DNA from 2 places in the Marinobacter sp. CH_CUG1437-1 genome. Region 1 is predicted to be linked to the other one. Evidence: riboswitches for the same ligand, from Rfam matches in the RefSeq annotation. Region 1 holds a riboswitch; the other holds the start of a gene.
What was found. Region 1 has a riboswitch for glycine ahead of WA411_RS00470 (trimeric intracellular cation channel family protein). Riboswitches for the same ligand answer to the same signal wherever they lie in the genome.
Positions count from the first base shown of each region.

Region 2: it holds a riboswitch for glycine, as region 1 does, so the genes downstream of both, WA411_RS05805 (D-amino acid dehydrogenase) here and WA411_RS00470 (trimeric intracellular cation channel family protein) in region 1, are expected to answer to the same signal.

Region 1 is NZ_JAYMEW010000001.1:96,651-111,207, forward strand. Features, by position in the region: gene WA411_RS00440 (winged helix-turn-helix transcriptional regulator) at 1-144, shown strand, start outside; gene WA411_RS00445 (monooxygenase) at 353-655, opposite strand; gene WA411_RS00450 (hypothetical protein) at 709-1,035, opposite strand; gene WA411_RS00455 (DMT family transporter) at 1,110-2,036, opposite strand; gene WA411_RS00460 (hypothetical protein) at 2,188-2,511, opposite strand; gene WA411_RS00465 (LysR family transcriptional regulator) at 2,692-3,585, shown strand; gene WA411_RS00470 (trimeric intracellular cation channel family protein) at 3,646-4,263, opposite strand; glycine riboswitch at 4,286-4,384, opposite strand; glycine riboswitch at 4,386-4,471, opposite strand; gene gdhA (NADP-specific glutamate dehydrogenase) at 4,506-5,852, opposite strand; gene rnk (nucleoside diphosphate kinase regulator) at 5,866-6,252, opposite strand; gene WA411_RS00485 (Crp/Fnr family transcriptional regulator) at 6,565-7,092, opposite strand; gene codA (cytosine deaminase) at 7,186-8,412, opposite strand; gene WA411_RS00495 (benzoate/H(+) symporter BenE family transporter) at 8,465-9,643, opposite strand; gene WA411_RS00500 (MFS transporter) at 9,762-11,108, opposite strand; gene benD (benzoate diol dehydrogenase BenD) at 11,168-11,947, opposite strand; gene benC (benzoate 1,2-dioxygenase electron transfer component BenC) at 11,944-12,972, opposite strand; gene benB (benzoate 1,2-dioxygenase small subunit) at 12,993-13,484, opposite strand; gene WA411_RS00520 (Rieske 2Fe-2S domain-containing protein) at 13,481-14,557, opposite strand, start outside.
Region 2 is NZ_JAYMEW010000002.1:79,532-94,088, reverse strand. Features, by position in the region: gene WA411_RS05820 (hypothetical protein) at 1-233, shown strand, start outside; gene WA411_RS05815 (condensin complex protein MksE) at 226-852, shown strand; gene WA411_RS05810 (putative bifunctional diguanylate cyclase/phosphodiesterase) at 863-2,569, opposite strand; glycine riboswitch at 2,766-2,858, shown strand; gene WA411_RS05805 (D-amino acid dehydrogenase) at 3,021-4,241, shown strand; gene WA411_RS05800 (FGGY-family carbohydrate kinase) at 4,222-5,781, opposite strand; gene WA411_RS05795 (glycerol-3-phosphate dehydrogenase/oxidase) at 5,771-7,372, opposite strand; gene WA411_RS05790 (FAD-binding oxidoreductase) at 7,399-9,003, opposite strand; gene WA411_RS05785 (transglutaminase-like cysteine peptidase) at 9,126-9,788, opposite strand; gene WA411_RS05780 (type II secretion system protein N) at 9,797-10,447, opposite strand; gene gspE (type II secretion system ATPase GspE) at 10,614-12,122, shown strand; gene gspF (type II secretion system inner membrane protein GspF) at 12,126-13,337, shown strand; gene gspG (type II secretion system major pseudopilin GspG) at 13,406-13,858, shown strand; gene gspH (type II secretion system minor pseudopilin GspH) at 13,865-14,395, shown strand; gene gspI (type II secretion system minor pseudopilin GspI) at 14,392-14,557, shown strand, end outside.

The sequences.
Region 1 (14,557 bases):
TCCTGCGGCCACCGCATGTCTCCGGTGACTACTTGCTCCGAATGCGGTGAGGAAATAACTGCTCGGGACATTCGTGTCGAAGTCGGTCCCAATTGGGGGAGAACAGCCCGCGATGTGATCCCAAAACGCGCTCCTAGGAAATGAAGAAAATATGTTTGTCTTATTTCAAGCGGGAAACGAAAAAATTAAAGATTCGCGAATGTTCGCTTTTGTTTAGGAGCGAACTTTTTCTGGGGCGCTTGCCTAACTATCGCAAGTTCAGGACTTGCGTTAGCCGATAAACCTGAGGAACCAGTCTGGCTAAACTTCGGAAGCTCTGTCAGTAGCGCTTAGCCATTCCCACAAACATGCCTCAAATCGGGCCATGATCGATGGCAGACAGCTGCTCGTTCACCTGAAATACCTTGCCATTCACTCTCGGCACCCCAAATTCCTTCAGCCGGGCCGTGTGCTTTTCCAGATAGGCCCTCGCACTGCCCTCATCTTCGGACAGGTAGATACCACCTGCCTCGCACGTCTCGCTGTTTTCTGTCCATATTTTCCAGAGGAACCCCGGCTCCCTGGCAATAGACTCGGCAAGCTCGGCCATCGAACTTGCCATCTCATCGCCAAAAGGGCCCTCATACGGAAAATCTACCTGGAGTATGGTTCTCATTGCTGCTCTCCTCCCTGGCTCATCAAAGCAATATGATTGCCCCCCGCCAACACCTAATAAAGGCGGGGGTCATTGTCCGGCTCGAAAACCAGTTCCCGGAGCTTGGACTCAGTCAGGTTCACTCCGTTGGAGTCCAGCATCGGACCGACAACTACATGTTGCCTGTCTGTGGTGAGGTAAAAGGCAACCGGCCAGCCTTCCATACTTCCAACATAGCCGGTCATGCCACCCGGCGCATCGAAGGTACCGCTGATCGTTACGCCGCGATCTATGAGGGACTCGACGACCGCAGGGTGCTCACTGGCCAACGCGGTCATGCTCTGGCCGATCAGGGTTGCACTCATAAGCGCATACTTAATAAACGCTTTGATCTGTTTCATATCATTCTCCAAGTCAGTCGAGGCTCTTTGCACAGCTGGAAGGGGTAAAGCCGGGTGAACTGATAAAAAATTCCTCAGGAGACTCTGGAATCGAGACCCGCTGGCATTTCCGATGCTGCCTCAGCTCCCCAACGTCGGTTCATCAACAACGCCTGCGCAATCCCGGCAAGAATAATCAGGGCGCAGCCGGCCATTTGGAGGCTGTTGAGGCTCTGATCGAAAAGCACCCAGGCAAGTGCCACTACGGTAATCGGTTCCAGATAGGCCAGCGTGCCGAACGTGGCCGCGGGCAGGGAATTCAGAGCAATTACGGCCAACATGATAGCCAGGAAACCCGGCACCACACCGGCGGCAATCAACCAGCCCCACTGCGCATTGGAGATGGTTTCTGCCTCCAGCAGCATCAATGGCAGCATACACAGGGCCCCGGCGAACATCTGGTAACCACTGCGAGTGAAAACATGCACACGCTCGTCAATAGACCGATTGGTCAGCATGAACGCCGAGTAGCAGAGCATGGCGCAAAACGCATAAGCAAGACCGATTGCTTCCTCCGCACGACCGCTGAGGTTGAAATCGAACTCCATCATCATGGCAAAACCGAGCAGGGCGAATACGACCAGCCCGACACTCGCAGACGTAAGGCGCTCACCAAGAAAGAAATGGGCGGCTATAGACGCCGTTACTGGCGCCAGATAAAGCACCATGACGGCATTCGCCATCGCGGTGAAATCCATCGCCAATATATAAAACACCACAAAACCGGCCAGGAAAGCCCCAGTCATAAGTACCTTGGTTCCAGGCCACACACAAATCTTTGCTCGTTGACCCGATGCGAGCAGATACACCGCCATCAGGACCGCTCCGATGAACAGCCGATAGAAGGTGACCGTTTCCGCTCCGGCACCCGCGAAAACAGAAATCGCGCCAATCGTTCCCATGAAAATGGCCGAAAACGCTGCAGACAACAAAAAGACACCGGACCCTGATACTGGATTCATGCTACCTCTCGATTAATAAATTCCCGGTATTTCACGAGCGCCAGGACCGGGGAAGTATATCCCCGGTTAGTTTCAACACGATTAAACGGATTCGCGCCTGAAGGGCCCGGAACTCATATGTCCGAAGCCCAAGTGCTCCTGTCTTTCTTGACTAGGAGACCTTCTCTTTTCGAGCTTTTAATGCCTGGATCACATCGACCGTCAGCGGGAGCTGGTTGGCCCAGAGGATGTCCTCTCGCCGAAGGCCGATCGCCCGCTCTACCTCTTTGCCAAAGGCCAGCAGTGGCACTATGTGGCGCCGGAAAAGCCACCGACGCTTGCATAGCCACCACCCTCTGTCCAACGCCCTCAAGAAGTTCCTGGGTGGCGTCGCCGGCATGTAGAACAACAGCTCGGGTGGCTCTGGAGGTAGCTCCAATTGATTCGCTTTCTCCCATGCCTGGAGGGCTTGTTCGGTTGGGTTTATTTGGTTCATCGCGTGCCTCCGCTTTCATTTGCTGTTTGGCAAAACGTCCCGTGCAACGACCGGGCACCCATGCCAAGTGATTTTTCAATGAGAGGGTCGCGACCTCTTTTGTTAGCTTGCTACTTCCAGTTGGATCAATCAAACGAAAAGTTTTAGACTGACCGTTCACTTTTTCTTAAAGGTGGAGCAATGGAAAGGCAGTCAACCAGGAAGCTCAATCGCGCCGCACTACCGCTTCTCGACAGCGATGTGTTGCGAACCTTTGTCACTATCGCTGAATGCGGCAGTTTTACCCGGGCCGCCGAAAAGCTATTCCGCACGCCCTCGGCGTTGAGCATGCAGATCAAGCGCCTGGAGGCCACGCTCGAACAAACGCTGTTTGTTCGCGAGGCGCGATCCGTGCGACTCAATGCGGAGGGTGAAATGCTCCTGGGCTACAGTCGCCGCCTCCTCAAGCTCAACGCCGAAGCCGTTTCAAAATTTTTGGCGCCCACCCTGGAAGGGCGCGTGGGCGTGGGAATCACTGACGCGGTAGCAGAACACATCCTGCCCAATGTGTTGGCTCAGTTTGCCAGGTCCTACCCCGCTGTTCAGGTCGACGTTGCGGTAGGCCATAGCATGGATTTAATCCCAAAACTTGATGAGGGAGAGCTTGATCTCGCCCTCGTGATGGGCGGAGAACCCGGTTCCGCCTCGCGAGGTGAGGCGATTCTCACCGAACCGCTGGTGTGGGTGGGTCGCGAAGATGGCGATGCAGTCCTACGAACACCACTACCTGTCACTTTGGCAAAACATGGATGTACATGGCGAAGAATCGCTCTGAACGCTCTGAATAACGCTGGAATCGACTATCGAATCGCCTACGCCTGTGATCACTGCGCAAGCCAGGAGGCAGCCATGATGGCGGACCTCGCCATTACAGCGTTTCCGAAGCGATTGATCCGGCCACCGTTCACCCTTCTTACTCATGAATCACTGCCACCATTGGCAGATTATCAAGTGATGCTGGTGAAGCGCGCGGGCCGGGACAATGCCAGCGACGTTCTGGCCGAGCACATCAAGCAAGCGTTTCGCGAGAGATAATCACACGCTGGCCCAACTCCCGATTGCTCCAGATTCCGCAAACAAGAAGCCGAGGAGCCCTCACTCCCAGCGGGCCTGCGAATAGCTGAACACTGGCAGCGACAAGCGCCAGCGAATGGCGGCCATACGGAGCAGGAGGCCCAGGCTGAATGCGGCCAGTAGGGTCACGCTCTCATCCACGCCCTGACGAAGCAGAGTCAGGTACAGAAAAGCGACCACCAGTGAAACACTGGCGTAAAGTTCATGGCGCAATACCTGCGGGGTCCGGTTGCACAGGATGTCGCGGATGATACCGCCAAAAATGCCGGTGGTGATGCCGGCCATCACAACAACGACTGTGTCATAACCCAGCTCAAGGGCAACATTGCAACCAATAACCGTGAAGGCCACGAGGCCTATGGCATCCAGCACCAGAAATAGCTGACGAAGGTGGCGCATAAAGCGGGCGATCACGATCGTTACCAGCCCACCTGTAATGGTCATGTAGATATAGCGTGGGTGCTGGGTCCAGGTAACTGGAAAATTACCCAGGAGAATGTCCCGGACAGTTCCGCCACCCAGCGCGGTGAAAAAGGCAATAACAGCAACGCCGAAGAGATCCATATTTCTACGCCCGGCAGCGAGTGCGCCTGACATGGCTTCGGCGGTAATGGCAATCATATAGATAGAGATGAGCACAGAGGACTCCTGAGTTTCTGCGGCCTCTCCCCCTGTCCCTGATACCTGAGAGTTTACAGAGCCCGGCTCTGCTTGCCCCTTCGGTGGACTGCGTTGGCAGTCGCTCTCCAGACGGCTTTGAACGGTGCCTCGCAGTACCTTTGCCTGAGCGTTTATGGGAGTTTGCGCCTTCGGCGGGGCCAACGGCCCTCTCTCCTGCGAGAACACATGAGTCTAAAAAGTTAAGAAGCTGGCATGGGGTGTTAAATCACCCCGAACGCCAGCATCGCATCAGCCACCCGACAGAACCCCGTCGTGTTTGCACCGAACACATAGTCCCCCGGCCGGCCGTATTCTTCCGCGGTTTCAAAACAGGACCGATGAATTTCGGTCATGATGTCTTTCAGGCGCTGTTCGCTGTAATCGAAACTCCAGGAATCTCGGGAGGCGTTCTGTTGCATTTCCAGAGCACTGGTTGCGACGCCACCGGCATTTGCGGCTTTTGCAGGACCGAACAAGGTGCCTGCCTCGCGGAACAATTTCATGGCCTCCGGGGTACACGGCATGTTGGCACCCTCGGCGACGGCCAGGACGCCATTACGAATCAACGCTTTCGCGTCTGAGTTTGTCAGTTCGTTCTGAGTTGCGCATGGAAGGGCCACTTTGCAGGGCACCTCCCAAATAGACGCTCCGGAAACAAAATCACTGCCATTCTGCCGACGAGCCGCATAATCACTGATTCGACCACGTTCGGTTTCCTTGATCTGGCGAACCAGCGCAACGTCGATGCCGGCTGGGTCATAAACGTAACCACTCGAATCGGAACAGGCGACCACATTGCCCCCGAACTGCTGGACCTTTTCCATCGCGTATATCGCAACATTTCCAGAACCAGAGACCACCACGTCTTTGTCCTCAAGGTCTATCCCCTGAGCGGCCAGCATCTCCCGCACAAAATAAACTGTGCCATAGCCCGTTGCTTCCTTGCGGACACGGGCACCACCCCATCCCAGGCCCTTGCCGGTCAGAACACCGGATTCATAGCGATTGGTCAGACGTTTGTATTGGCCGAACAGGAAACCAAGCTCCCTGGCTCCCACACCAATATCGCCTGCTGGCACATCGGTATACTCACCAATGTGCCGATACAGTTCAGTCATGAAGGATTGGCAAAACCGCATGATCTCGTTGTCAGATCGCCCTTTGGGGTCAAAGTCCGAACCACCTTTGCCTCCGCCAATCGGCATGCCGGTCAGGGAATTCTTGAATATCTGCTCGAAACCAAGAAATTTAACCACGCCCAGATTGACGGAAGGGTGAAATCGTAAGCCCCCTTTGTACGGCCCAAGAGCCGAGTTAAATTCAACCCGGAACCCCCGATTGATCTGTACCGTGCCAGAATCATCCACCCACGGCACCCGGAAAATGATCTGCCGCTCGGGTTCACAAATGCGCTCGAGGAGCTTCGCTTCCTTGTACTCGGGATGTTTCTCTATGACTGGCGATAGTGATTCCAGGACCTCCAACACTGCTTGGTGAAACTCAGGTTCCGCTGGATTTCTAAGGACGATCTGCTCGTACAGCTCGCCAAGGGTGCCTGTTTGATTCATGCGTCTTCCTTGTTCAGTTTGCTTGGGTTACATCAATGATTTTCAGACGAAGCTGCTTCTTGCCGGCGAATGGCCAATCAATACGGTCCCCTACCCTAAGCCCCAGGAGGGCGGCACCCGCTGGAGCCAGAACGGACACACATTCCTCGTCTGCCTCTCGCTGACTCGGGTAAACGAGCCTCATCGTGTACTCCGCGTCGTTACTTTCATTTTTAAAATGGACCAAGGAGTTCATGGTGACGGTGCCGGTAGGCAGATTCGCGGCATCCACCAGAGTTGCTCTATCAAGCTCGAGCGCAAGCGCCTGGGCGGCTTCATTGCCATGTGGCTGTTTCTCCAACATGGCGGATAAACGATCAAAATCCTGTTCCAACACATAAATAGCTGGACGTTCAGACATACCGATTCCTTGAGGCTTGAAAGCCAAGAATAAGTTAAAGGATGTGTTCAGAGGGTCTCGCCGAATTCGACGATTCTTCGACGAATTCAGCGAAAGGAATGGCGAATACGGCGCAGCCCGGCAGCTAGAAGTGCTACCGTTGAGTAGAGAGAGTGATTGGCATAAACACCGGTTTTCATTTAAAAGTTCAGTGGCCCAAAAAAGAATGTTAGGAAGCTAAATTAGCTCAGTTTACGAAGAAAAGAAACGATCAAAATGTCTGATATCCGCGTCCTCAACAATCCCATGAAATTACTCATATTGCGGGCCAGCTTATCTGGAGCGATGCGAGAACGGCGCCGAATACATCCGATGCAGTTGCTCATCCTGTTCCGCCAACACGCTCGCCATGGTAATGATGGATCTGGCCATACCACGAACGAGGTTCAGGAGCATCAGACCAAAGGCATCCGGATCTTGTTGGTGGAAATCAAGGAACTGGACACAGCTGATTTCCAGAACAACCGATGCTTCATCGGCCCTGGTACTGGCAGGCCTATCTGCCAACGCAATCATGGGGACAAACCCCATGTCGTCACCCGGCTCGTGAGAGCGGGCAAGGGTCATGCCGCCATCTTTCCTCGGCATCCAGGTACCAACTCTGCCGCTGAGCACAATGTAGAATGCCTCGCTTCGGTCGCCAACAGAGTAAAGCGAGTCGCCGGGACTGAGGCTAAGCACGCGCCCCTCTTCCAGGAGCTTTTTTATAACCGCGTCGGGCATGGCACCAAAGCTGGAAAGCTCTCGAAAAAACTCTGGGCCTTGCTTCTGCCAATACGCTAAGGAATCTATCTTGCGCATGGATTCATCACCGGGTTACGAACCGTGCTTACAGTATAGCGCGGTCTCCACGACTCGAGTCTGGCCTGGCGGCCGATACCAGAACTCGAAGGGTTAAAGCCGCTTCACCAAAACCCGCCCATCACGTACCGACGCCAGCACAGGCAACTGCCCCACCAGAACCTCGTACGGCGACTGGCCATTCAACACAACACAACGAGCCGGAAGACCTTCCTCAATACCGTATTCTTCTAAATCCAGTGCCGCAGCACCATTGTCGGTAATCAGCTCCAGCGACCGGTCAATCCAGCCCATACCCAGCATGTGGCAGGCGTGCAGACCAACATCCAGGGTACGGAGCATGTTGCCATTGCCCAGCGGGTACCAGGGATCACGAATGGAATCCTGGCCGAAGGCTACCTTAAGTCCCGCATCCAACAGTTCCGGAACACGGGTCAGGCCACGACGTTTCGGGTAACCATCGAATCGCCCCTGCAGGTGCAGGCTTTCGGTAGGCATCGAAAGAAAACGCAGACCGGATTTTTTCAACAACCGGAACAGCCGACTGCAGTAATGATCGTTATAGGAGCCCATGGCACAGGTATGACTGGCAGTAACCCGGGAGCCATAATCCAACTTGAGTGCCTCGGCAGCGAGTACTTCCAGGAAGCGGGACTCGGGGTCATCGATCTCGTCGCAATGCACGTCCACCAGAAGATCATGCTTGTGGGCCAACGCCACCAGCCACTGGACCGATTCAACGCCGTAATCACGGGTGAATTCAAAGTGAGGAATGCCACCGACCACATCGGCGCCCAAACGCACCGCCTCCTCCATCAGTTCCTTGCCCTGCGGAAATGACCAGAGACCTTCCTGGGGAAAAGCGACAATCTGAAGATCTACGGTGTCAGCGGTTTGCTCACGCACCTCCAGCATGGCTTTCAGGCCCGTCAGCTTGGGGTCTGTGACGTCCACATGGGTGCGAACATGCTGAATTCCGTTATCGGCGAACAGCTTCAGCGTCTGCTCAGCCCGGCCAATCACATCATCATGAGTCAGGCTGGCTTTGCGCTCGGACCAGCATTCAATACCCTCAAACAGGGTACCGCTCTGGTTCCACCGGGGCTGACCCGCGGTCATGGCCGCATCAAGATGGATGTGTGGCTCAACGAACGGCGGTACAACCAGGTTACCGCCGGCATCCAGCTCGTTGTCTGAAGCTTTCTCCGGCGCTTCCTGAGCCGTGATTTCGCTGAATCGGTCTTCGGCAATTGCCAGTCGGTACAAACCTTCCCGCCCCTGCAACCGCGCATTTACAATCGCAGCCAAACTTTGATTCATAACATCTCCTTGCATGTATTCATGCTTATCATATTCTTCGTTTGGACTCCGTTTACCTGGGTTTAGCTGGGCCGGTTCGTGCGATTGCATGGCATCCGAAACCAATCACCACGCCCCAGAAGGCAGAGGACAACCCGAACAGCGACAGCCCGGAAGCCGTCACGATAAACGTAATCAGTGACGCCTCCCGCTGGCCCGCATCCTCGAGCGCCGCAAACAGATTATTGGCAATGGCCCCTAGCAGGGCCAGGCCGGCCAGGACTGCCACAAAGGCAGCAGGCAAGGAGGTAAAAAGCGCGACGATGGTGCCGGCAAACAGGCCACCGACCAGGTAAAACACGCCATTGAACACGCCGGCGACGTAACGTTTTGCGGGATCTTCATGGGCGTCCTTGCCGGTGCAGATCGCAGCGGTAATGGCGGCAACCACCGTTGTTATCCCGCCGAACAAGGCCATCGGAAGTGATACCAGACTGGAAATAGCGATCACCGGCTTGGCCTTCACCCGGTACCCGGCACCTTGCAGAATTGCCATGCCCGGCAGAAACTGCCCTGTCAGGCTGACCAGCACCAGAGGAATGGCGAGGCTCAGCGTAGAAGCCAGATTCCATTCGGGCATGATGAATTGGGGGATTGCCATGCTCAGCCGGACACCCGCCAGTGATGCATTCTCAAGCAAAACAGCCAGCACAATCCCGACAATCAAAAGCAGAACCAGCGTATATTTCGGCACCAGACGCCGAAACACTACGTAGGCCAACACCATGCCAATTGCAAGCGCCGGAGTGGACTCAATGGCCGTAAACGCCTCAACCCCAAACTGGAACAGAATCCCGGCCATCATCCCGGCCGCCACGCCTTTTGGGATAGCTCGTACAAACGCATCGAACGTGCCCGAGACCCCAATGAAAAAGATGAGAACAGCGGCTGTGATGTAAGCACCTACGGCCTCATTCAGGGAAAGTTCCGGAAACAGTGTGACCAGAAGCGCCGTGCCAGGGGCCGACCAGGCGGTTACAACGGGCGCCTTCAACCAGAGCGACAGCAGGATTCCGGACACCGCTGCGCCCATCGATATGGCCCAGACCCAGGACGTCATCATCTGGGTTGATATATCTGCCGCCGCGCCGGCCTGAAAGAAAATGGCCAAAGGTCCAGCGTACGAAACCAACACCGCCAGGAAACCGGCCGCAACGGCGGATAAGGACATGTCTCGGAAAAGCTGCGGCATGCTCAATTCCTTCTCATCTGATCTTCGGGAACGGAAAAAAGCCCCGGACACTCACGCGCCGGGGCAAACGAGGGGTTCGACTGACAGTCTCCCTCAGGGGTGCATCAACGCTCCACAATTAATTAGTCGGGGCAAGTACCATCTCCGGCTCCGACTGCACAGACTTCTCTCCAAATCTCCGGCCCACGAGAGCAATGGCGACGGTGGCAATGGCGCCCGGGATTGCCAACGCCAGGAAGTTCACTTGGTGAGGCAGTGCCAATGCCAGGAGAGTGCCACCCAACATGGGGCCAACAATGGCGCCGTTTCGACCGATCCCGGAAGCCCAGCCCAGCCCGGTCGACCGGATGCTGGTTGGGTAGTATTGGGCCACATAAGCGTACAGCAGAATCTGGGAACCAATGGTCGTGGCGCCGGCAATGCCCATCAGGGTATACAGGAACCACATTGGGTTTTCATAGCCCAGGGTGATCAGCGAACCCGAGCCCAGAATGAAAAAACTCACCAGAACCGAGCGCAGCGAGAACCGGTCGGCCAACCAGCCACCACCAACGGCCCCAACAATGGCGCCAATGTTCAGCACCATCAGGAACATCAGACTCGAATCCAGCGGATACCCCGCAGCGGACATTAGCTTCGGCAACCAGGAACCAAGTGCGTACACCATCAGCAGACAGTTGAAGAAAGCCACCCAGAACATCAGCGTACTCATGGCACGACCACCCCGGAACAATTCCAGCACGGGCGCCTTGCTCTCTGTGGTCGGCGGAACAATGAGAACGTCCTGCTCGTTAATGGCTTTGAACGGCGCCACCTCGCAAAGAACGTCCCGCGCCTCTCCCTCACGTTTCTGCGCCATAAGGAATGCCACCGACTCAGGCAGGTATTTGATCATCAGGGGCAGAAGCAACATCGGCACAATGGCGAGATAGAACATGATCTCCCAGCCGAAATTGGGCACGATCCAGATACCCAGGCCTGCCGACATCATGCCGCCCACGGCGTAGCCGCTGAACATGAGCGCCACGAGCGTGCTGCGTTTACGGGCAGGCGAATACTCGCTCATCAGCGACACCACGTTGGGCATCACACCGCCGATTCCAAGGCCGGCAATAAATCGGAGGATACCGAACTGCCAGGCGTTGGTGGCAAAGCCGTTGATGACGGTGGTCAGACTGAACAGGACCACACACATTAGTATGACTTTCTTGCGGCCCCACTTGTCTGAAAGCATGCCAAAGCCCATGGCACCGAACATCATGCCGAACAAGGCACTGCTGCCCAGCAAACCGGCCACGTATGGATTGAGGTTCCACTGGTCCATCAGCAGCGGCAGCACCACGCCATAAATCACCAGGTCATAACCGTCAAAAATGATGATCAGGGTGCACCAGAAGAGCACCTTCCAGTGGAACTTGTTGAATGCTGCGTTATCGATAACGTCGTTGACGTCTATGTTTCTCATTGGTCTGTTTCTCCGAGTGCTGTTGTTTTTGTCGAGAGTTCCGATGAAACGTTTCTTTGTTAACCGCAGTCGCCGCCGGCTACCGGAAGGATGGTTCCGGTCATATAGCTGGCCGCATCCGAGGCCAGGAACAAGATCGGTTCTGCTTGTTCATCCAGGGTTCCGTAGCGGTGCATGAAACTGCTGGTATTGGTCTGGTCAATCAGGGTTTGGTACCAGGCTCTCTCCTGTTCACCCTGCTCTTCGCTGTTACGCGGAGTCAGCCGCGGGGGCGCTTCAGTGCCACCTGGCGCTGTGGCGTTCACCCGAATACCGTGTTCGGCATACTCAAAGGCCATGTTCACGGTCATGGCGTTGACCCCGCCCTTGGCAGCGCCATAGGGCACTCGCATCAGGCCCCGGGTCGCAACCGAAGACACATTCACGATGGCACCGCCCTTCTGCTCCACCATGTAGGGCAGAACCGCGCGGCAGCACCACAGGGTCGGGAACAGGGACCGCTGGATTTCCTTCTGGATCTGTTCCGGCTGGTAGTGCTCGAACGGCTGGGCCCAGATGGTGCCACCGACGTTGTTGATCAGGATGTCGATGCGGCCATACTGGTCATGGGCTTTGGCCATCACCAATTCCGCGCCTTCCCAGGTTTCCAGGTTGGCCTGCACGGCCAGGGCTTCAGCACCCTGGTCGCGCAGCTCGGCAGCAACGCCCTGCACGTAGTCCGCTATGTCCACCAGGACCAGTCGGGCACCTTCAGCGGCGGCCAGCTCAGCCACCCGCCGGCCAATGCCCTGTACCGCACCAGTGACGACCATCGCCTTATTGGTGAAACGCGGGGTCATGCCACCTTCTCCTCAGCGGCGGGAACGCTCGGGGTGAACTTCTCGTAGTGGAACGAGTTGGGCTCGATGCCCTGTTCGCGGAAGTAGCCCAGTACCGCGTCCACCATGGGAGGCGGACCACACAGGTAGACGTCGACATCGCCTTCATTCAGCGGAGCCTCATCCATGTGCTGGGTCACATACCCTTTGCGCGGATGGGTGCTCTCTTCGCCGGCTACCACGGTGATGTAGCTGAAGTTATCCAGCTCCTCGGCAAACCGATCCAGGATATCGAGGCACACCAGATCTTCATCATTGGTCACGCCATAGATGAGATGCGTCGGCAGATCACAACCGTTGGCCTTCATGTGCTCAAGCTTGGCCAGGAAAGGCGCGAGGCCAGTGCCGCCCGCCAACATGAGTACCGGGCGCTCGATCGGTCGCAGGTAGAAACTGCCCATGGGACCGGTCAGGGTGACCTTGTCGCCAGTGCGGGCCTTGCCTACCAGCCAGGAACTCATCAACCCGCCCGGCACATTGCGGATCAGGAAACTCAGGTCCCGACTGCCAGGCTTGGAGCTGAATGAATAGGCCCGCGTCTGGTCGGTGCCCGGCACCTGGATGTTCACGTACTGCCCGGGCAGGAAGGCGATGTCATCTTCCGCCGTGATCTTGAGTTCGATCGAGGTGGGCGAAATCAGGTTTACCTCGGCCACCGTACCGGTCACTTCAGCGTTACCGGTCTTGCACATGGTGGACGCAACCGGCACCTCCACCACGCAGTCGCTGGAGGGCACCATCTGACAGGTCAGAACCATGCCTTGTTCGGCTTCCTCGTCTGACAGTGCCTCGTCGATATACTCGTCCCCCATGTCAAACTCGCCCTGTCGGCAAGCGCCCTTGCAGGTGCCACAGACACCGTCGGAACAGTCCATGGGAAGATTGATCTGCGCACGGTAGGCGGCATCCAGAACCGTTTCACCCTCATTACAGGACACAAAACGGGTAACGCCGTCTTCAAAATTAAGTGCAATGTTATAGCTCATGATGATGCTCTCCCCATCAATTACAGGTGGTAAATATCAATCACCTGATTGATGTAATCGTTTTTCAGAACCACCTTCTTTTCGGTGATCAGCGGCTGCTCGCCACTGCAGTCCAGGGTGTAGAAAGACACGCCGAAGAAGGACTGGGTCTTGTGGTACCGGTGGCTGTTGGTCTGCCAGTTGAACCGCAGCTTCACGGTGTCACCGCTCCGCTCCAGGATTTCCAGGTTGCTGGTCAGGTGCACGGTGCGCGGCTCCGGAATGGAGCTGGCGCCGGAACGCTCGGTCTTGAGCCGGTAGACCCGGTCTTCCAGGCCGTTACGATTCGGGTAGTAGATCAACGAGATCTCGGTCTGGGGATCTTCGGTCAGCTCGTCGTTGTCATCCCACGCCGGCATCCAGTAGGTGACGTCCTCGTGGTAGCACGTGAGCCATTCGTCCCACTCCCGGTCGTCCAGCAAACGGGCTTCCCGGTAGATAAACGCCTGGATCTGCTCGAAAGACATACTCATTTGGAAGCCTCCTCGGTCAGAGAAATGAAACGCGCACGCTCGGTCTCGACAGCCTTGGTCATCTCTTCCACCCAATGCTGGTGGTGGGTCACGTACAGACCTTCGTCCTCCGGCTTGGCGCCGCTGAGAATCGGCTTCATATCGATGCGCTTGGCCCAGTCATCCGCACCTTCGATCCAGTGCTGGGCGCCACGGCTCATGTCGTTCCACTTCACGCCCTTGGCGTAGTAGCCCTCCTGACAGCCCCGGAATTCTTCCAGGTCGTCGGGGGTGCCCATGCCGGAGACGTTGAAGAAGTCTTCATACTGGCGGATGCGCTTGGCGCGGTTCTCGGCCGATTCACCCTTGGGTGCCCAGCAGTAGATGGTGATCTCGGTCTTGTTGACGTCGATCGGGCGCAGCACCCGGATCTGGGTGGAGAACTGGTCCATCAGGTACACGTTCGGATACAGGCACAGATTCTTGGTGGTGCGGACGATAAAGTCGGCCTGCGCCTCACCCACTTCCTGTTCCAGGCGCTCCAGCTGGTTGTATACCGGGCGCACTTCCGGGTTGGTCAGGCGGGTCCACAGCATCATGTGACCGTTCTCGAAGGAGTAGAAACCACCCTCGTTGGACCAGCTCTTGGCGTCTACTGCCTCGGTGCCGCCCTTCTCGTAGTTACGCTGGCCCATGGTGGACAGGTAGTTCCAGTGCACGGTGCTGACGTGGTAGCCGTCGGCGCCGTTCTCGGCGGTCAGCTTCCAGTTACCTTCATAGGTATAGGTGGACGCGCCGCGCAGGATCTCCAGACCCTCGGGAGCCTGGTCTACGATGGCGTCGATGACCTTGGTGGTCTCGCCCAGGTAATCTTCCAGCGGCAGAACGTCGGAGTTGAGGCTGCCGAACAGGAAGCCACGATAGTTCTCGAACTTCGGCAGCTGCTTCAGATCGTGGGAACCATCGACATTGAAGCTGTCCGGGTAACCGCCCTTCTTCTGGTCCTTCGCCTTCAGCAGCTTACCGTCGTTCTTGAAGGTCCAGCCGTGGAACGGGCAGGTAAACGACGTTTTGTTGCCGCGCTTCTTGCGGCA
Region 2 (14,557 bases), on a different contig from region 1:
AGCTACACGGCCGTCTGGACGGCTTTATTCCGGGCTATCGCTTCCCGGATTTGCTGGCGGCCCTGAATCGGCTGGTCAATTCGCCGCCGGAGGGCCTGCAGGTGGTCACCACCAACCGTTTCCGAATCCTGGATCAGTCATCGGACAGCGAGCAGTTTGTCTACCGCAAGCGCCGTCTGGAAACGACTGAAAGAAACGTCCCGGTCAACCAAGAAGAGCAACACCATGCCTGATTTCTCTGATGCGATGGAAACCACCGAATCTGTGGATCAAACCCAGGGCTCGAGCAACTTCGAGCAGATCCTGCCGGCCCAGAGCGCCGCGATCTACCGGGAGTTCCAGGCCGGCCGGGTGATTGTGCGTGATGTGTGGGACAGCAACCGTTCCGAACTGCGAGCCAACCCGCTTTACAACCTGTTGTACAACCATCTGTCCCATTTCCGGACCTTCTACGAGCACCTGGGCAGCGAACTGGTGTTCAACGAAACCGGCGCGTTTTTCTTTCTCAAGGAGAGCAGTGACGACGAGAACGAGGAACACGATGAAAACGCCTTCCGGGTGCAGGTGATCCTGCTGCTGATCGGGCGCTATTTCGCGCGCAGCGGTCGGGATCTTGAATACCTGGGGCGCCCCGATGCAGGGCTGAATGAGCAAGACCTGTCGGCGTTGGCGAGCGATGAGGAGTATCAGGAGATCCTCAGGGCAGCCCGGTTCGAAAAAGGCGTGCCGGAAGCGCTGGACTACCTCGATAAACGCCATCTTCTGTTTCGTGCCGGTGCAGGGCGGTGTTTCCTGAGTTCTGCCGGGCTGTATTTCTTGCAGGAGCTGGTTCGGGAATACGAGCAGGGATAAGGTTTTCTGCTCAGAAGCTTGCCAGGAACTCTTCCATCTTTTGGGCCGGCATCGGCTTGGCATACAGAAAACCCTGGGCGAGGTCACAGCCCAGGTCTGTCACCAGCTGGGCCTGTTCATCCGTCTCGACGCCCTCCACAAGCACGCTCAAACCCAGACTGTGCCCGACCGTAATCATGGCCTCCATGATGGCCATGTCGGCGTTGTTCTGCATCGCATGCTGGAGAAAGCTCCGGTCGATTTTTATGCCACAGACCGGGAGTTTTCTGAGATAGACGAGCGATGAGTATCCGGTGCCGAAATCATCGATGGAAATGTGCAAGCCAGCCTCTTTCAGTTTTTCGAGTTGTCTGGTCTGGTTCTCATCACTGCCAAAAACTTCATTCTCGGTCAGCTCGACCCCTAACTGGTGCGGCTCCAGCTCATAGCGTTCGAGGGTTTCAAGAATATGGTTGGCAAGGTGCGGATTCGTGAGCTGACGTCCCGACAGGTTGATATCAACCCGCAGGTTGGCCAGAGGCGTTCTTTTCCAGGCGTGGAGTTGTTTGCAGGCCGCTTCGATCACCCAGTCGCCAATCCGGTTAATGAGGCCGGACTTCTCTGCCACCGGAATAAAAATGGCGGGCGAAACGGCCCGTGATTGTCCATCAAAACACCGAAGAAGGGCCTCGCAGGAGTCACTTTTCCGTTCGCTAAGGCTGATCTGGGGCTGAAACACCAGTTCCAGGCCATCGTTGTTCAGGGCGTCCCGGAGCAGGTTGGTGATTTCCTGGTATTGCACCAGTCGATCATTGATATCCGGGGTATAGAAACAGAGGCCGTTCTTGCCGGTTTCTTTGGCCTGGTACATGGCCGCATCTGCATTACCCATAAGCTCCGCAACGGTGGAGCCATTGTGCGGAAACAGGCTGACACCGAAACTGGCGGTAACCTGGTAACAGTCGCCTTCCAGGTGGACTTGATGTTCCAGGGCATCAATCAAACGACAAATCAGCTCATGTAGAGCTTCGGGACCATCGAAGTCGAAGATCAGGAGAACAAATTCGTCTCCACCAAAGCGACTCAGCAGGTCGCCGCCCCGTAGTTCGGCCCTCAAGGTTTCCGCCACCGCTTTAAGAAGGCTGTCACCATGATGATGGCCGAGCGTATCGTTGATGATCTTGAAATTGTCCAGATCGATGAAAACGACCGCCAGTTCCTGTTGCAGGCGATCTGCCTCGTCGAGTCGGCTCGACAACTCCGCTTCCATGAAATGCCGGTTCGGTAATCCGGTCAGGTCGTCAAAACTCGCTCGCCGGTATAGCTCATCTCTGGCACGTTTTTGTTCTTCCAGGCTGATGTCGATACAGAACATCTCACAGGCGCCGCTCTCCTGTTTGATCATGACATGGCTGGAGTAAACGGGAACCAGGTGTCCTTCTTTATGCTTGAGTTCGAGTTCGTCGGAAGGAATGCTGATGTTGTTTTCAAGCCAGTCGCGATGCGCTTCAATCACGCCGTCACGCATGTGATCGGGAATGACCAAGTCTTCCAGTAACTGTCCGAGTGCTTCTTGGCGAGAGTAACCGTAAAGACGGGCGCTGGCATCATTCCAATAAATGACCCGGCGCTGTCTGTCGTAACCCTGGACAGCGATCATCGGCAGACTCTCAATCAGCTCGTAGAACCTGCTTTCACCATCTTCTATCGCTGATCGAAATCCTTGTCTTTGTCCCATTGCGGGTAAGCATCCTCTTGGTTAGCGACTGGTGCACCGCAAAGCGATGATGCGATTGAACTGATCATAGTTCGGGGCCGGCGTGTTATCTAGTTGATTTGCTTAGTGGCAGGGTGAATGCTTTGCAGCGGCTGGTTTCCTGGCTCCGGGTTATTTGCTATGTTTAGGCCCGTGGGTTGGGTTTTATTACCAATCAGACATGTCTGCGGGAGAGACTGAATCCCTTGCGATCAGCGCCGAAGGAGCAACTGCCCCGGAAACTCTCAGGCAAAAGGACCGCTGACATGAATACTTTCCGAAGAGCTGTCGACAATCGCGTCAGTCGGCACACCGAAGGAGCAAGCGGCTGGTTTTGTTGAACCGACCGTGAATCTCTCAGGTCCCGTGACGGAAGGGGTGCTTTCTGCCATGTCGAGCAGGGAGGAAACCCTTGGCGCTCACGGAGATTGGAATGAAGCGAATTGCAGTTATCGGCGGTGGTATTACCGGTATTACCACAGCCTACACCCTTGCCAAGCGCGGGCTTGACGTTACGGTTTACGAGAAACACCGCTATGCGGCGATGGAAACCTCCTTCGCCAACGGTGGTCAGCTCTCTGCCTCTAACGCCGAGGTGTGGAACAACTGGCAGACCGTCATGAAAGGCATCAAGTGGATGTCCCGCCGTGATGCGCCACTGCTGGTCAACCCGAAGCCTTCCTGGCATAAACTGAGCTGGTTCGCCGAGTTCATCGCCGCAATTCCCCAGTACGAGAAAAACACCACGGAAACCGCCCGTCTGGCCATTGCTGCCCGCGACCACCTGTTTGCCTGGGCGCAGGAAGAGGGCATCGATTTTGATCTGAAGAAGCAGGGCATCCTGCACATCTACCGGGACAAGGCCGGCTTCGATCACGCCGCCAAAGTGTCTCGGCTTCTGGCCGCTGGCGGCCTTGAGCGCCGTTCGGTTACCCCGGAGGAAATGAAATCCATCGAGCCGACTCTGGCCGGTACCTACTACGGTGGCTTTTTCACCGAGAGTGACTCCACAGGTGACATTCACAAGTTCACCAACGGCCTGGCCGACGCCATCCAGCGCCTTGGCGTAAAAACCTGTTATGGCCATACCGTGACCGAGCTGAGCGCCGATGAGCGTAATGCCTGGGTGACCGCTTATGACGGCACCGAGCAAACCCGGGATACCTTCGACGGCGTGGTGATCTGTGCCGGTGTCGGCAGTCGTGGGCTGGCCAAGAAGCTGGGTGACCGGGTGAATATCTACCCTGTGAAGGGTTACTCCATTACCGTAGAGCTGGAAGACGAAGCCTCGCAGAAGGCTGCACCCACTGTCAGTCTGCTGGATGACGCCACCAAGATCGTCACCAGTCGCCTGGGCGATGGCCGTTTCCGCGTTGCCGGTACTGCCGAGTTCAGCGGCTACAACCGCGACATCAAGGACGACCGAATCCGCCCGCTGACCCGTTGGGTTGAGCAGTGCTTCCCTGGAGTCTGTACTCGCAAGGTAGTTCCCTGGGCCGGATTGCGGCCAATGCTACCGAACATGATGCCCAGGGTTGGGCCAGGGCGCCTGCCAACCGTGTTCTACAATACCGGGCACGGCCACCTTGGCTGGACCCTCTCCGCAATTACCGCTGAAATGGTCGCGGAGCGTGTTACCGGGGATAGCCGGTAATCTCCCGGATTTTCCGGTAGAGGGGCTGGAGCTGGGGGTACATCCGCAGGTACACCTCTGAATAGAGCCTCTGGTACAGGGCCCGGGTTTCTTCGTTGGGATGGAAAACGTCGCCAACCCGGGTCATGTTTGTCACTGCCGTATCGAAATCCGGATGCAGGCCCAGGCCTACCGCCGCATCAATGGCGGCACCGAGCCCGGAGGTTTCATAGGTATGAGGCCTCTCGGCCGGTAATCCGAACACATCGGCGGTTAACTGCATGGCGGCATCACTCTGGGAGCCGCCACCTGCCACTCGAAGCTTCCGGATCTTCACACCGCTTCGTTTTTCGATTTTTTCCTTTCCTTCCCGCAGCGCATAGGCAAGGCCTTCAAGGATCGCGCGGTATATGTGCGAGCGGGTGTGAACGTCCCCGAATCCAATGATCGAGCCTTTTGCTTCCGGCCCCGGCTGACGAACACCGGGCGACCAGTAGGGCTGGAGCATCAGGCCCATGGATCCGGGGGGAACGGCTTTGACCAGTTCATCGAACAGCGCTTCGGGCTCAATGCCCCTTTCTTCGGCGATTTTCCTCTCCCGAAGGCCGAACTCCCGCTTGAACCAGCTCACCATCCAGAAACCCCGGTAGATCATCACTTCCGTGGAATAGTGACCGGGCAGTGCAGAAGGATAGGGCGGCATCAGCCGGATAGGTTCCACGTAGCGCTTGCTGGTGGTGTTGATGGTGGCGGTGGTGCCGTAACTCATGCAACCGATGTCTGGGGTCAGCCCGCCGGACCCGAGTATCTCGCAGGCTTTGTCGGAGGCGGCTGCGATAACGGGCAGGCTTTTTTGCAAGCCGAGGTGTCGGCAGGCTTCGTCGGTCAGATGCCCCAATGTTTCCCCGGGCGCTACCAGTTCAGGCAGCATGGAACGCTCGACCGGCATGGTCTGCCATTTGAAATCCCGTTGGCCGGCCCAGCGGTGCTTCTTGTAGTCGAAGGGCAGGTATCCAACCTGGCTTCCGGTGGAATCCCTGAATTTTCCTGTTAGCCGGTACGTGAGGTAGCCCGAGAGCAAGAGAAAGTGTCGGGTTTTTGCCCAGATCTCGGGTTCATTCTGGGCAATCCAGTTAGCCTGGGTCTTTTCCCGAAACCGGTTGATGGTGTCTTCCAGCCGGGCCAGTTTGAACAGCCATCCCCAGGGCCCTTTGACCGGGCCATCAACTCTGGCATGGCGCTGGTCGAGCCAGATGATCGCAGGGCGCAGAGGTTGGCCGTTTGCATCCAGGTTGATCACGGTGCCCCGTTGAGTGGTCACGGTGACCCCGGCAACCCGGTCTGGCGTAGCTTCCGTGGAACTCCAAAGTAGCTTGCAGGCTTCCCCGAGCTGCTCCCAGAAATAATCCGGATGCTGCTCGGCCCAGCCGGGCTCCCGCGAGAAGTAGGGCTCGATTTCCTGCTTGCCTTTGCCCACAAGGTTGCCGCGGGTATCAAACAACAGCGCGCGAATGCTCTGGGTGCCATTGTCGATGGCCAGAATCAGTGGATCAGCCGGCATCGGACGGCTCCCCCGACGGCATCGAATAGGCATTGTGATAGATCGACAGGTAGCGGGCCTGTTCATCGTCCCAGCGCTCGTCATCCCAGCCAAGCAGGGGTTGGCAGTGCCTGCGGATCTCCGGAAGAAGGCTTTCGGCCGCTTTCGGAAGCACCAGGCCCAATCGGGTTCTACGCAGGAGCAGATCATCCAGGTGCCGCACATCTTCTTTCTGGCAGGCCCAGCAGAGCTCTGCCCAAAGCAATTCGGAAGCCTGGTGTGCATTAACAGCTTCCAATGGTCCAGCTGCAAGAACCTCGTCAAGCAAGGGGCCATAGAACCCCTGGAGCCGTTGCCAGCACTGATGGCCGATCGCGGCTGGTCTTGCCGAACCATGTTCTGGCTGGAATACCGGCTCGGATTCTGGCCGCAGAACCGTGGCGGCGTCTTCGCCAAGTCCCCGGTTGAGCGCTTCCCGGGCGATAACCCGGAAGGTGGTGAGCTTGCCCCCGGCAATGCTGACCAGGCCCCGGTCTACCCTGAGTTCGTGTTCCCGGTTTTCCTTCGAGGGCGCTTTGCCCGTGCCGTCGGTTACCACGGGCCGCACCCCGGCCCAGGTTGAGAGAATGTCCTTGCGGGCAATGGGGCTTCCCGGAAACAGCCGTGACGCGACCTCAAGCAGATAGGCGGTCTCTCCTGGGGATATAACCGGTTCCTGATCAAGATCGCCTTCATGATCAATATCAGTAGTGCCGAGAACGGTTGTGCCGAGCCAGGGGAAGGCGAACACCGGACGACCATCCTCAGGATGGAAAAGGGAAACGGAACAGGACACCGGCAGGCAGGACCACGGGAGGACTAGATGGCTGCCGCGCAACGGCCGGATGTGCATGGTGTCCCCGTTGGTCTGGCTCGATTGCAGCCGGTCGGCCCACGCGCCCGTGGCATTGATCACCAGGGGCGCGGAAATCATGATGGGCGTATCGTCTTCTTCTGGCTGAATCAGTAATCCAGACACCTTTCCGTCATCGCTGCGCTTTACTTCCATCGCCCGGGTGTAATTCAGGCACAGGGCTCCATCACGTCGGGCTTCGGCAATCAGGCGCAGCACCAGTCTGGAGTCGTCGGTAACCGCGTCGGTAAAACCGCTAGCGCCGGCAAGTTTTTCGCTGGTCAGGCCAGGCACCCAGAGAATGGATTCCGCCGGGGTCAGAAAGTGGCGGCTGCGATTGCGGGCAATAAAGTCGTAAACCCGGAGCAGCGTCTGAAACAGGCGCGGTCCGGGGAACTGGCCTTTGAAATGCGGCATGATGAAGCGCAGGGGGTCAATCAACCCCGGTGCTTCCGCCATCAGCCGTTCCCGCTCGCGCACAGCATCCCGGGTAAGACCGTAATGGCCGCTGCCCAGGTACCGAAGGCCGCCGTGGACCATCTTGGAGGAGCGGCTGGAGGTGCCCCAGGAGAAATCCTTCTGTTCCACCAGAAGGGTGCGCAGGCCGCTGCCTGCTGCTTCCCGCGCCACGCCGGCACCGGTGATGCCGCCGCCGACCACCACCACATCATATTCGGTTGTCCCTGAACGCAGCGCATTGAGGCTTTCAGTCCGGGTCATAACGAGGCTCCCATTCGGCGTTGTGCTCACTTCACCAGGGTTTCCGGGTTCAGGATGGTATTGGGGTCAAAGGTGTTGCACAGGGATCGGATGGCGAGCATTCCCAGTTCGCCTTTCTCCACCGGCAGATAGGGCGCGTGATCCTTGCCAACACCGTGCTGGTGGCTGATGGTGCCGCGGTTTTTCACGATCAGTTCAGAGGTTGTGGTCTTGAGCTTTTGCCAGCGCGCGAGTGTTTCCTCGTAGCTGTCGGCCACCCGGAACACGTACGTGGTGTAAATGCTGCAGCCCTGGCTGTAAAAGTGCGACAAATGGGTGAATACGTGGGTGTTCTCCTGCTGGTCGGTCAGTCCCTCCCGTAGATTGGTCTCGATCAATCCCAGGAGATTATCGACGTTGTCCCAATCGGTGGCCGTCTCCAGAGTGTCGACGGCGTAGCCCATTTGCCAGAGGGCTTCCCTCAGATAGGGCATGGTGAAACGCTTGGCTGCCCATTTATCGCCGAGCCGGGTGCCGGTATAGACGCCATTCTGGGCCTTACAGATGCCTCGGGCCTCTTTGAGGGCGTTCCGGGTCTGGCGCCGGGTGCCGGTGATGCCGAAGGTCATCATGCATTTGCCAGTGCCTGCGCCACGGAGTGACAGAAAGCGCTCGAGCATGCCGATCAGTTTGGGATGACCGGCCAGGGCGAGCTGTGTTTCGGTTTCTACCGCGTTGCTGAGCCTGAGCATGGACAGCTGCGTGCGGTTCTGCACCAGCTGGCGGCTGGCAGTCCGGGCACTGTTCCAGTCAGGGAAAAACACCACATGGAAGCTTTCGTGTTCGGGAAGCGGGGTTACCCGAACCTTCACTTCGGTGATCAGCCCGATGCGGCCTTCGGAGCCCAGAATGATTTCGCGGATATCCGGGCCGGCGCTGGAAGCCGGAATGGTAGGCAGATCAAGGGTGCCTTGCAGGGTTTCGACCCGGCCGCCAGCAAACAGTTGTTCAATTCGTCCGTAGCGGAGGGATTGCTGGCCACTGGAGCGGGAGGCCACCCAGCCGCCCACGGTGGACAGCTCAAACGACTGTGGGAAATGCCCTAGGGTAAAGCCGTGGGCCCGGAGTTGGGACTCGACCAGTGGGCCAGGCGTACCCGCGCCGAAGGTTGCGATCTGGCTTTCCCGGTCCAGATCCATCAGGCGATTCATCTTGCCCATATCCACGGTAAGCACGGGCTTGCCTTTGTCGAGCGGGTTGATATGCCCAGCCACACTGGTACCACCACCATAGGGGATCAGGTGAATGGTTTGCTCGGCGGCCCAGGCGAGCAAAGCCTGAACTTCGTCGCTGCTGGTAGGGAAAGCAACGCCATCAGGAAACACGCCAAATTCGCCACTGCGCATGGCCAGCCAGTCAGCCAGGCTCTGGCCCCGGGCATGCCGCACCCTTGCTTCCGGGGTTGTGTCGATCAGTGATTCCAGTTCTGCCGGCGGCTTCAGCCGGGAATCCGGCACTTTGGCGCAGACTGACTCCAGAGTGGCGTCGGCCAGAGGGCGGCCGATTCCAATCCGCGAAACCAGAAAATCCTGGCCCTGTTCCGGCATTGCCAGGTTGAATCCTTCATCGCCCCAGCCGTTCCAGCGTCGCATGTGTTTCATTCTCCTGATTAAAAAGCAGTGTGGCGCATTCTAGCGGGTCCGGGCGCCCTGCAGATGTCGCTTGGCGCCAGTCGCGCTGTCATTTGCCGCCAGCCGATTTGTTGAAATAGGGGTCAGGGCCGGAGTGATTCGGTCAGCCGGCTGTTCAGATCCTGCCACCGGGAAAGGCGTCCCGCTTCCCCGATTCGTTTGCGGGCTCCGCCGGATCGATTGAGCCAGAGGCCTTCGCCATTGAAGCTATAAACCGGTTCAAGATCAGTGCGTTGAGAGGCAGGTTTAATGTCATTTATAAGATTGTCCAGAATGAGCGGGTCCGCGTCTGGCTCCGGGTACCATGCCAACACCATGTGGGCCTGATTCAGCTCCAGTGCTTTGACATACACAATCCGCAACTGGTCATCGGGAACACCCATGGATTTGAGGGTCAGATATTTCGCGATCGAAAAATCTTCGCAATCGCCGCCATTCGTGGTGAGCAATTCCACTGGCGTTGCCCAGTAGTCTTCCTCGCCCCAATGGCGGATATCGCTGACGAAAGCAACCCTGTTGAAGAAGGAGTTGACCAGTCGAAGCTGCCGGTCGACGGGGGCGTTCGCGGCCAGGGCATGAAGGCGCTGCCAGTTTTCCAGGCGCTGGTGGGCCTCGGTGCCGAATTCCTCCTGTACATAGTTCATCAGGCGGGAACTGAGCTCAAAGGCACCCACAACGGAAACTGCTAATAACAGCGCCGGCAGAAGGCTGGAACGGCGGCGTATCTGGATAGCGGCCGTTTCCATAGCGCGCCTCAGTTATTGTTCCGTAGGCGTTCCCTGAGCTGCTCAAGGCGCCGGCGGATTTCTTCCCGGCGCTGCTCATCGCTGGTGGCGGAGGCGGGCGCTCTTGAGGGCGAGGGGGTGGCAGCCTGTTGCGTTGCAGGCGTGGACGGTTCCTGTTCGTCGGCGGTGAAGGACATGCCGCTGCGGTCCTCGGATTCCGGGAAATACAGGTTCTCGAGTTTGCCGGAGCGTTCAATGATCACACGGTTCGGGTGGACCGAGCGCAGCTTGGCATTACCAGGCAATTCATCACCCACCAGGTAGGCTTCGGTGTTACTTTTGTCATCTTCGATGAGAGCGCTGCCGGGGAATTCGCCATCAGCGGCCAGAACACCGCGAAGAAACAATCGGAGGTTGGTTTCCGGCAGGTTCTCGGTATCCATTTCCGCCGGCGCGGCTTCACCCGATGCGGCCCCAAATAGGTCCAGGGACGACAGGTTTACGCTCGGTGGCTCACGGCTGGCAGCCGGATCTGTGACCAATGGCTGCGCAGTGTCGTAGTTTCCTCGTTGGCTTTCCATTTGCCAGAAGCGGTAACCCTGCCAGGCTGTCAGAGCCACCATGGCAGCCCCTGCCACAAGCGCAAGAATCAGGGGAAGCCGTTCATTATTTAGGAGCATTGATCATCCTGAATGCAAGTTTGTGGGCCGGGAAAAAGCTCACAGGTTATCAGACTGCAACGTTTTATTGGCAGTATAGTGTATAGAGTTATTCAGCGGGTCCATATCCTGTGGTAGCCTTTCTGAATTAGTTGAATCGAAAAGGGTTTCACGAACGAGGACGACCTTGGACACAGATACTGAACTTCAGCCGCAGGATGCTCCGCTGGGCCGTCTTCCGTTTACTTTCGCCAAGCGCAACGGAGTAATCCTGACCCGTTCGGATGCCGGTGAACCGGTTATTCTGGTTCGCCCCGGTGCGTCCCATTCAGCCCTTGCAGAAGCGAACCGAATCAGTGGCGGCCGGGCCCGTTTCGCCACCATTGACCCGGATCGATTCGATCAGGCCCTGAACTCCGCCTACCAGAACGACTCCGCCGAAGCCATGCAGATGGTTGAGGGCATCGGCGACGATATGGATCTGGCCTCCCTGGCGGACTCGGTGCCGGAAACCGAGGATCTGCTGGAGCAGGAAGACGATGCTCCAATCATCCGTCTGATCAATGCCATTCTTACCGAAGCGGTGAAAACCAGCGCCTCGGACGTTCACATCGAAACCTATGAGAAGCGGCTGGTGGTTCGCTTCCGGGTGGATGGCGTGTTGCGGGAAGTCGTAGAACCCAAGCGGGCCCTGGCGCCTTTGCTGGTGTCCCGGATCAAGGTTATGGCGAAGCTGGATATCGCCGAGAAGCGGGTGCCACAGGATGGTCGTATCGCTCTCAGGGTTGCCGGAAGGGAAGTGGATATTCGTGTGTCGACCATGCCGTCTTCAAGCGGTGAACGCGTGGTTCTGCGTTTGCTGGACAAACAGGCCGGTGCCATAAGGCTGGAATCCCTGGGTATGGCGGGGCGGGACCTGAAAGTTCTGCGCAAGCTGATTTACCGGCCCTATGGCATCCTGCTGGTGACCGGCCCGACCGGTTCGGGTAAGTCCACTACGCTCTACGCCTCGCTTCAGGAAATCAACGATCGCAGCCGCAACATCCTGACCGTTGAAGACCCCATTGAATATAACCTGCCAGGCATTGGTCAGACTCAGGTCAACACCAAAGTGGACATGACCTTTGCCCGGGGCCTTCGGGCCATTCTGCGTCAGGATCCAGACGTGGTGATGATTGGTGAGATCCGGGACCTGGAGACGGCGGAGATCGCGGTTCAGGCGAGTCTGACCGGCCATCTGGTTCTTTCCACATTGCACACCAATACAGCCGTTGGCGCCATTACCCGGCTTATGGACATGGGGATTGAGCCCTTCTTGATTTCATCAAGCCTGGTCGGCATTGTTGCCCAGCGGCTGGTCCGGGTTCTGTGCCACGAATGCCGGGAGCCCTACACGCCAACCGAAGAGCACTGCGAGTTCCTGCAGCAGGACCCCGCCAATCCGCCCACGATTTACCGGGCAACGGGTTGCAGCCACTGCAACCAACTGGGTTACCGCGGCCGTATCGGTATCTATGAGGTAGTGGAGATCTCCGAGGAAATCAGCGCTCTGATTCACAAGCGGGCTGGTGAACTGGACCTTGAAAAGGTGGCGCGCCAGCATGGCCCGAGTATTCACGCAGACGGCGTGCAGAAGATACTGGATGGTGTGACAACGGTGGAAGAAGTGCTCCGCGTTACACACCGGGGTCAGTAAGCCATGCCTGCATACGAATACAAGGCGCTTGATGCCCGCGGCAAGCAGAAACATGGTGTGGTCGAGGCGGATGCCCCGAGAGCCGTTCGCCAGCAGTTGCGGGAGCGCGGCCTGACGCCACTGGCGGTTGAGCCGGCAGCAGAAAAGCAGGCCCGAAGCAATCCCCTGAGCAGCCGGGGCTCCCTGGCGGCTGCCGACCTGGCCCTGGTCACCCGCCAGTTGGCAACGCTGATTCAATCGGGTATTCCCATCGAGCAGGCACTTTCTGCCGCCGCGCAGCAGTCCCCGAAGCCAAGAATTCGCAGCATGCTGATCGCTATCAGGGCCAAGGTCATGGAAGGTTACACCCTGGCGGACAGCCTGGGCGAGTTCCCGCGCGCGTTTCCGCGGCTTTATCGGTCCACCGTTGCCGCAGGCGAGCACGCCGGCCATCTGGACCTGGTGCTCAACCGGCTGGCGGATTACACGGAAAGCCGTCAGGAGGCACGCCAGAAGATTCAGCTGGCGGCAATCTATCCCATCATTCTGAGTATCGTCGCCATAGCCATCGTGGTGTTCCTGCTCACCTACGTGGTGCCGGATATCATTGATGTGTTTCTCAAGCAGGGGCAGGAGTTACCAACGCTGACCATGGCGATGCTGGCAGTGTCGGAATTTCTGGCGGATTACGGTGTCTACCTGTTTGTACTGCTGGTTGCGGCGCTGATGGTGTTCCGTTTTTTCCTGACCAAACCCGGATTCCGGCTGCGGTTTCACAAGCGTCTGCTACATCTGCCCCTGTTCTCCGGGATGGTTCGCGGGGTAAACACTGCCCGGTATGCCAGCACCTTGAGTATTCTGACTACCAGTGGTGTGCCGCTGGTAGAAGCGATGCGCATTGCCGGTGAGGTGCTCTCCAACGATTTTCTCAGGCAGGAATTGAGGGACGCGGCCAGGAAAGTGAGTGAAGGCGGCTCGTTGCACCGTTCCCTGGATCAGACCGGGTATTTCCCGCCGATGATGCTGCACATGGTCGCCAGCGGGGAGGCCAGTGGTGAACTGGACAGCATGCTGGAGCGGACCGCACGAATGCAGGAAAACACTCTGCAGTCCAAGATTGCTGCGATCGTAGGGCTGTTTGAGCCCATGATGCTGCTGGTAATGGGCGTAGTGGTGCTGATAATCGTGCTGGCCATCATGTTACCGATACTGAATATGAGTAATCTCGTGGGATGACACCCATGCCGGATTGTCAGTAGACGAATCCGGACCGAAAGCAATCAATGCCAATGACGAGTGAGACAATGACCATCAAGAAACTCAACACACACAACCACAGCCGCGGCTTCACCCTTATCGAAATCATGGTGGTGATGGTGATCCTCGGCCTGCTGGTGGCCATCGTGGCGCCAAACATTATGGGCCGTAGTGATCAGGCAAAAGTCACCGTGGCCGAAACCCAGTTGAGCAACATTGCCAATGCGCTGGACCTGTATCGCCTGGATAACAGTCATTACCCGTCTACCCAGCAGGGTCTCGAAGCGCTGGTTTCCAAGCCCAGCGGCAGCCCGGAACCGAAGAACTGGAACGCGGATGGTTACCTCAAGAGCGTGCCGGAAGATCCCTGGGGATCTGAATACCAGTACGTGAGCCCGGGCACTGAAGGCCCCTATGATCTGTATTCCTACGGCTCTGACGGCCAGGAAGGCGGCGACGGCGATGCCGCCGATATCAGTGTCTGGGATACCGAAGGCTAAATAACTGTGCAGGTCAGCTCCCGACAGACCGGTTTCACCCTGATTGAGATACTGGTGGTCCTGGTGGTTGTGGGTCTGCTGGCATCCCTTGCCGTGTTTACCATGGGAGGGAGCTCTCAGCAGCGGGAACTGGAGAACGAAGTCAGGGAGCTGTATCTGCTCATGCAGACGGCGTCTGAGCAGGCCGTACTCAACAACCTGGAACTGGGCTTGAGGCTTGAGGATGACGGCTACCAGTTCGTAGCCTTCCAGGATCAGACGGGGGACTGGAAAGCCTCTGGCGAGCGCATGTTCCGGGCCCGTAGCCTTCCCGAATGGTTAACGGTTACCGAGTTTATCGAGAGCGATGCACCGAGGCTGGCGTCCTCTGAAGACACCTTGCTCCCGGACGTGGTGTTCTTTTCCAGTGGCGAGACAACACCGTTCGAGCTTGAATTCACCATCGGCAGCGGGTCTGACAACGTACACGTCCTTGCCTCTGATGGTGTATCGCCCATGGAGTGGCGCAAGCCGGGCGATGAGGGGAGCAGCGGGTGAAAACGCAAAGCGGGTTCACGCTGATTGAAGTGCTCATCGCGCTGCTTGTCTTTGGTCTGATTGCAACTGCAGCAGCCGAAGTAGGGAGCCAGTACATTTCCAGCTACGAGCGGGTTCGGGATAAAACCCTTGCCAGCTGGTTGGCGGATAACCGGATCAATG